Aureimonas sp. SA4125: one gene and its partner. The protein of the gene in region 2 interacts with the protein of the main gene of each other region in a pairwise test. Links are inferred from orthologs where the notes say so. Each region holds a gene or a part of one and is shown on either strand. Other genes may lie near its edges.

What was found.
Region 1: the proteins of dnaE (region 2) and dnaQ interact in binary tests that used the Escherichia coli proteins (3 or more experiments, as listed by UniProt). The link is inferred for Aureimonas sp. SA4125 from one-to-one orthologs.

The regions. Positions count from the first base shown.
Region 1 is NZ_AP025032.1:4,651,205-4,654,257, forward strand. What follows is about bases 267-3,010. They hold dnaQ (DNA polymerase III subunit epsilon), read right to left. Parts: upstream 2,128-3,010; coding sequence 1,405-2,127; downstream 267-1,404. Other genes in these bases: Sa4125_RS21975 (Smr/MutS family protein), read left to right, coding at 267-445; Sa4125_RS21980 (helix-turn-helix transcriptional regulator), read left to right, coding at 548-943; Sa4125_RS24265 (hypothetical protein), read right to left, coding at 1,085-1,207; coaE (dephospho-CoA kinase), read right to left, coding at 2,239-2,835; Sa4125_RS21995 (shikimate dehydrogenase), read right to left, coding at 2,835-3,010. Also shown: more of Sa4125_RS21975, read left to right, coding at 1-266; more of Sa4125_RS21995, read right to left, coding at 3,011-3,053. UniProt on the Escherichia coli protein: DNA polymerase III is a complex, multichain enzyme responsible for most of the replicative synthesis in bacteria. The epsilon subunit contain the editing function and is a proofreading 3'-5' exonuclease.
Region 2 is NZ_AP025032.1:2,163,175-2,167,544, reverse strand. Bases 1-4,061 are described here. They hold dnaE (DNA polymerase III subunit alpha), read right to left. Parts: upstream 3,690-4,061; coding sequence 201-3,689; downstream 1-200. Other genes in these bases: Sa4125_RS10030 (hypothetical protein), read right to left, coding at 3,783-4,061; Sa4125_RS10040 (DNA polymerase IV), read left to right, coding at 1-50. Outside these bases: more of Sa4125_RS10030, read right to left, coding at 4,062-4,127; Sa4125_RS10025 (ABC transporter ATP-binding protein), read right to left, coding at 4,337-4,370. UniProt on the Escherichia coli protein: DNA polymerase III is a complex, multichain enzyme responsible for most of the replicative synthesis in bacteria. This DNA polymerase also exhibits 3' to 5' exonuclease activity. The alpha chain is the DNA polymerase catalytic subunit.

The DNA of each region.
Region 1 (3,053 bases), 2.5 Mb from region 2 along the record:
GGTCAAGACCGCTGCCGCCTCGCCCGAGCCCATGCCGCCGCACCCGACGTCGGCAGTGCCGGCGGCGACGCGGATGCCCGCTTACCAGGCGCCCGCGCTGAAGCGGAAAGTGCCGACGCTGCATCCGATCGAACGGCCGGTGACCAGGAAGCTCGGCAAGGGCCGGCTGGCGATCGAGGGGCGCATCGACCTGCACGACAAGTCGCAGATCGTCGCCCACTATGCCCTTCTCGGTTTCCTCAGGCGGGCACAGGCCGACGGCATGCGCCATGTCCTCGTCATCACCGGCCGGGGTGCTTCGTTCGGATCGCGCGGCGTGATCAAGCGCTCGCTGCCACACTGGTTCGACACGGCCGAGTTCCGGCCGCTCGTCGCGGGCTTCGAACCGGCCGAGCGTGGCCATGGCGGCGACGGCGCCTTCTACGTCCGGGTTCGGCGGCGATGACGCTGGCGGGAGAGCGCCGTTGCCAGCATTCCCTTCGGCGCGCGATGATCGGTCCCTGTCCCGCAATCCTTCGACGGCTCGTCGCATGACTCCCTTCGTCGCATGACTCCCTTTGGCGAAAGAATTCGTGCGCTGCGGCGCGAGCGCGGCGTGACGCAGGGCGACATGGCGAGAGCCCTCGGCGTGTCCAGCGCCTACCTTTCCGCGCTCGAGCACGGCCGACGTGGCCGGCCGACCTGGCAGATGCTGCAGCGGATCATCGGCTATCTCAACGTGATCTGGGACGACGCGGAAGAACTGGAGCGCCTGTCGGCGCTGTCGCATCCTAAGATCAGCGTCGAGACCGCCGGTCTCAGCCCGCAGGCGACCGAACTTGCCAACCGGCTGGCGGAATCGATCGGCACGCTGTCGCAAGAGGACATTTCGAGCCTGCTCACGCTTTTGGAAGAAGCTTCGGCGCGGGCGGCCCTGCTTCAAAGGTCGAAACGTCGCCGGTAAGGACGGTTCCAGCGGATGCTCGCCGATGCATCGGGTGCGGCCCTACCTGATGAGAGCTGCACTGCTTCCCACAGAGATGCACCAACGCTCTCGCGGTGTGTATCCCGTCGGGATATCCATCTAGACAACGTTGGCTAGACTTCAGTCCTCGATCGGATCGCCGTTCTCGTCGAACAGGTCGTCACCGATATCGTCGCCGATCAGGCTGGGATCGGGCGTGCCGTTGTAGCTGTTGTCGGTCCGGCGCACGAAATGCGACGCCAAGCCACCGGCATGCCCCGGCTGCCCAGTCTCTGCCGTCTCTGACGCGACCGAGACGTCGTCTTTCGCCGGCTTTGGGCCAGCCGGCAAGACACCCGGAAGAGTTTTGGTGGATCGATCTATGTCAGTCATGGCGTCGTGCTCCCTGTCAGTCAAGGAAAACGGATGGCGGCCTTACCCGTTCCGCCGCGCTCGGGCCGTCAGCCCGCAGCCGCCAGCGTCGCTTCGGCGGGCAGGATGGACAGCCACAGCGCCTCGCTCCCCAGCGTCTCGACGAAGGCGCGGTGACGCGCCGCCTCGTCCGCCGTCACGCGCGGGGGGAGCGGGACCTGGCGGGGCTGGATGCGGATCACCGCGCCGTCGGCGTCGCGCTGTTCTTCCTGGTGCGAGGAAACCAGGCCGAGCGCCGCCTGCCTGCCGCCGATGAGTTCGATATAGACGCCGGCGAGAAGCAGCGAATCGACGAGGGCGCCATGCTTGTCGCGCTTCGTCGTGTCGATCGAGAAGCGCGAGCAGAGAGCGTCGAGGGTCGCCGGTGCCATCGGAAATTTCCGCCGCGCCATCTGCAGCGTGTCGACGATGCGGCCGGGATCCAGCGGCGGCCGGCCGACGCGGGCCAGTTCGGCATTGAGAAAACGCATGTCGAAGGAGGCGTTGTGGGCGATCAGCGTCGCGTCGCCGAAGAAGTCGAGCATCGCTTCGACCACGGCGGCAAAGCCGGGCTTGTCCTTCAGGAAATCGTTGGAGATGCCATGCACGTCGAAGGCGCCGGGATCGACCCGGCGGCTGCCGGGCGAAACGAAGCAATGCCACTCCCGGCCCGTCGGGATATGGTTCCAGAGCTCGACCGCGCCGATCTCGATCACCCGGTCTTCGGCAAAATCGAGCCCGGTGGTTTCCGTATCGAAGACGATCTCGCGCATGGTTTCTCCAGACTGCACCCAGCAGTCGCCAATCGCCGCCGCCAGTTCAAGCGGCGCGCGTGAAGACGACAGGATTATCCCCACTCTGCTCCAGATGTTCTTTCTTTGTTCTTAAGTTCGACGGTCATGCCCGAGAAGATCGGCGATGATGGCGTGAAGATCGCGCTCGGCCGCCGCCAGACCTTTCGACGTGTCGATGACGTAGTCGGCTTTCGCACGCTTCTCCGCATCCGGCATCTGCCGGGCAAGAATGGCCTCGAACTTCTCCACCGTCATTCCCGGCCGGGCAAGGACGCGTTCCCGCTGGACCGCGGCGGGAGCGCTGACGACGAGGATCCTGTCGACGGCGCCGGTCCGTCCGGATTCAAACAGCAGCGGCACGTCGAGAAGGACCAGCTTTTCGCCGACCGCGCGGCAGGCATCGAGGAAAGCTGCCTCTTCGGCGCGAACCATGGGATGGACGAGCGCCTCCAGCGCCATCATCGCCCTGGGATCGCCGAGGACGCGCCTGGCCAGCGCTTCGCGGTCGACGACGCCGTCCCTCGTGGTGCCCGGAAACAGTGCCTCGATCGGCGCGGCGAGCGGCCCGGCATAGAGACGATGGACCGCCGCATCGGCCGAATGGACCGGAATGCCCGCGGCCTCCGCCATGGCAGCCGTCGCCGACTTGCCCATGCCGATCGATCCGGTGAGGCCGAGAACGAGCATCAGCCCTCCCGGTCGATATCGGCGACGACCAGCGCCCTCAGCGCCGCGTCCACGGTTGGCCGCTGCCCGAACCAGCGCTCGAAGCCCGGCACGGCCTGGTGCAGGAGCATTCCGAGCCCGTCGGCGACCGTCAGACCCCGCGCCCGCGCGGCGGCGATCGTCGGCGTCTCCAGCGGGACATAGACGATGTCGGTGACGAGAGCCTTGTCGGACAGGCC
Region 2 (4,370 bases):
ACGAGACGCCAGAACATCAGCCGTCCGAACGGCCTAAGCCGGGTCGCTGACAGAACGATTCAGGTGCGCGGTCGCTGTTGCGGGCAGGAAAGCACCCACCGACACAGCGCAACGCCTCCTGCGGGCTCACCCACGCCATCCGACTGGACGGGCCCCTGCCACCGGCGCCGGCGGCCTTCCCCAACGCTTCCCCTCGCGACTTACGTCAACTCCACCTCGAGGACGCCCGGCGCCGCCTTGATCGCACTGGCCATCTGCGGCGAGACGCGATAGCGCCCGGGCAGCGAGATCTCGATCTCGCGCTCACCGCCGGACTGGATCAGCACGAAGGAGACCTCGGCGTCGCCGGGATCGCGCAGCTGGTTGCGAAAAACCTTCAGCGGCCCTGCATCGCGCATGAAGACCCGCAGCGCCTTCTGATTGCGAACGGCCTCGTCCTCCAGCGACTGGACGCCCTGGACGCGCAGCGAGATGCCTTCCGGCCGTTCCTCGGCCCCGACCATAAGGATCACCGACGATCCCGGTTCGAGCAGCTCGCGAAACTGCGTCAGCGCCTCGGTGAACAGCACGACCTCGTACTGGCCGCTGGGATCCGACAGGGCGATGATGCCGAGCTTGCCGCCGCTCTTGGTCTTGCGTTCCTGGCGCGAGGTGACGGTGCCGGCGAGCCTGCCGGCGCTCGCCCCGCGCTTGACGCTCGCCACGACCTCGGCATGGGTCTGCACCCGAAGCCGCTTCAGCGTGTCCTTGTACTCGTCGAGCGGATGGGCGGAGAGATAGAAGCCGATCGCCTGGAACTCGCGCATCAGCTTCTCGGTCGAAGTCCAGCCCGGCGCGGGGTTCAGGCGCAGGCGCTCCGGCTCGCCGGAGGCGGCGCCGAACATGTCGTTCTGCCCGGAAATGCGCGCGTCATGCAGGCGCAGGGCATAGCCCGACAGGATCTCGAGATTGGCCGAGAGCTGTGCCCGGTCGTAGCCGAAGCAGTCGAAAGCGCCGGCGGCGACGAGGTTTTCGAGCGTGCGCTTGTTGACGATCTTCGGATCGATGCGGGCGCAGAAATCCTCCAGCGTGGCATAGCCCTTCGTCCCGCGCTGCTCGACGATGTGCTCGACCGCCTGCTCGCCGACCCCCTTGATCGCCGCCAGCGAATAGAAGATCCGGTCGCCCTCGACCTCGAAGGCACGGTGCGAGGTCTGGACGGAGGGCGGAACGACGGCGATGCCAAGGCGCGTCGCGTCGAGGCGAAAATCGTTCAGCTTGTCGGTATTGCCGATATCGAGCGTCATCGACGCGGCCAGGAATTCGGTCGGGTAGTTCGCCTTGAGATAGGCCGTCTGATAGGCGACGAGCGCATAGGCGGCGGCGTGGCTCTTGTTAAAGCCATAGTCGGCGAACTTCGCCAGAAGGTCGAAGATCATGTTCGCCTGAGGCTTCGTCAGGTCGTTCTTGACGGCGCCCTCGACGAAGCGCACGCGCTGCTGGTCCATCTCGGCGCGGATCTTCTTGCCCATGGCGCGGCGCAGGAGATCGGCCTCGCCGAGCGAATAGCCGGACAGGATCTGGGCGATCTGCATCACCTGTTCCTGGTAGATGATGACGCCCTGCGTCTCCTTCAGCACCACCTCGATCATTGGGTGGATGTAGTCGGCCTTTTCCTCGCCGTGCTTGCGCGCGTTGTAGGTCGGGATGTTCTCCATCGGGCCCGGACGGTAAAGCGCGACGAGGGCGATGATGTCCTCGAAGCGGTCGGGCCGCATGCCGATCAGCGCCTTGCGCATGCCGATCGATTCCACCTGGAACACGCCGACGGTCTCGCCGCGCGTCAGCATGTCGTAGGTCTTCTTGTCGTCGAGCGGCAGGCTGCCGAGGTCGATGTCGATGCCGCGCCGGGCGATGAGGTCGACCGCCGTCTTCAACGTCGTCAGCGTCTTCAGGCCGAGGAAGTCGAACTTCACCAGGCCCGCCTGCTCGACCCATTTCATGTTGTACTGCGTGACCGGCATGTCGGAGCGCGGATCGCGGTACATCGGCACCAGCTGCGACAGCGGCCGGTCACCGATGACGATGCCGGCGGCATGCGTCGAGGCGTGGCGGTAGAGGCCCTCGAGCTTCAGCGCGATGGTGATCAGCCGGTCGACGATCTCCTCCTTCTCGCGCTCCTCCTGCAGCCGCGGCTCCTCGATGAGCGCCTGCGCCAGCGTCACCGGATTGGCGGGGTTGGCTGGCACCATCTTGCAGAGCTTGTCGACATGGCCATAGGACATCTCGAGGACGCGTCCGACGTCGCGCAGGCACGCGCGCGCCTGCAGCGTGCCGAAGGTGATGATCTGCCCGACCTGCTCGCGGCCGTATTTCTCCTGGACGTAGCGGATGACCTCGATGCGCCGGTCCTGGCAGAAGTCGATGTCGAAGTCGGGCATCGACACGCGGTCGGGGTTGAGAAAACGCTCGAAGAGCAGCGAGAATCGCAAGGGGTCGAGATCGGTGATCGTCAGGGAATAGGCGACGAGCGAGCCCGCGCCGGAGCCGCGGCCGGGGCCGACGGGAATGCCCTGAACCTTCGCCCACTTGATGAAGTCGGCGACGATCAGGAAGTAACCGGGAAATTTCATCCGCTCGATGACGTCGAGCTCGAAGGCGAGACGCGCCCGGTAGACCTCGACGGTCTGGCCTTCGCACGGGCCGTGGGCGGCAAGGCGCGCCTCCAGCCCCTCCTCCGCCTGGCGCCGAAGCTCAAGCACTTCGGCGACCTCGGCCTCGGCCGCATCGACGTCGGCACCGGCAAAGCGCGGCAGGATCGGCTTGCGGGTCCGCGGCCGGAAAGAGCAGCGCTGCGCCACTTCGATCGTGTTCTCCAGCGCCTCCGGCAGGTCGGCGAAGAGGACGGCCATTTCGGCTTGCGACTTGAGATAATGGTCGCGGGTCAGGCGGCGGCGGTCCTCGTGGCTGACGAGGCGGTTGCTCGCGACCGCGATCAGGGCGTCATGCGCGTCGAAATCGTCGGGCGCGTGGAAAAAGGGTTCGTTGGTGGCCACGAGCGGCAGTTCGAGATCGTAGGCGAGCGCGATGGTCTCGCTCTCGATCCGGCGACCGCGCTGGCCGTGGCGCTGCAGTTCGACATAGAGCCTGTCGCCGAAGATCGCGCGCAGGGTCTCCAGGCGCTGCCGGGCAATGCCACCGCGTCCGGCCTGGATCGCCGCGCCGATCGGCCCCAGCGGCCCACCGGTCAGGGCGATGATCCCCTCAGACCGCGTGCGCAGCCAGTCGAGGAGGACATGGGGACGGACATTGCCGTCGTGTTCGAGATAGGCGAGCGAGACGATCTCGACGAGATTGGCATAGCCTGCCTCGGTCGCCGCGATGAAGACCAGCGGGGCATGCGGCTCCGGCGCATTGCGCTCGCGCTGCGACACGCCGGCCTCCGGATCGGCGTCGCCGAAATCGACTTCCAGCTGGCAGCCGGTGATCGGCTGGATGCCGGCCTTCGCCGCCTTTTCCGAGAATTCGAGCGCGCCGAACAGATTGCCGGTATCGGCGATGCCGATCGCCGGCATGCCGTCGGCCTTGGCGTGCTTGACGATCTGGTCGATGCGCAGCGCGCCTTCCAGCAGCGAGAAGGCACTGTGGCAGCGCAGGTGCACGAACTTCAGTGCCGGCGCCGCTGCGTCCGGCTTGGTGGCGCCCGCCATGCCGTTCTCCCTTGTCGCTGATGGAGCCGCACTGTCTTCTCCGCCGCCTCTCCTGTCGAGTTCGCGGACGCGAACTCAACAGGAAATCGGAGTTCAGATCGAATTCAGGACCAGGACGAAGCTGGTGATGAACATGGCGACGGCGGCGAGCGAAGCGAGATCCTTGACGAGATACAGCATGTCATCGTTCCCTGTCTGTTTCGATGTTCTTGTTTTGTTCCTTTTTGGAGAAAAGGTCAAGCGGGGACGCTGAAAAGTGCCGACATGGCCTGAAATCGAAGGGCCATGGTTAATCCGCGCGTGAATGCCCTTACGCGTCGTGGTCTCACGTCGGTGCTGTGACTGGTCTTTCCGGGCGATTGGCTCGCGATCAGCACTCGTCAGTGATGCACCTGATCGGCAGCGACAGGTCGCGCGGCAGAAATGAGCGGTCGCCACTCCCGATCCCCATCACGCGAAAAGACGCGGCGGCACGCCCGAATGGTTGAAAGACGGGGTGCCAGGCACGGACGCAGGGCCCCGTCCTTCGACAAGCTCAGGATGAGGGTTCGGGGATGAGATTTGGGAAACGTTCGGGAGATGACGGCGATCGGATCGGAGAGCGTGCACGGTTGGGACGGGCGGTCGACCGTCCCGCCCTGCGTTCGTCAGCCCATCTGATAGGGAACGATCTTGCCGCTC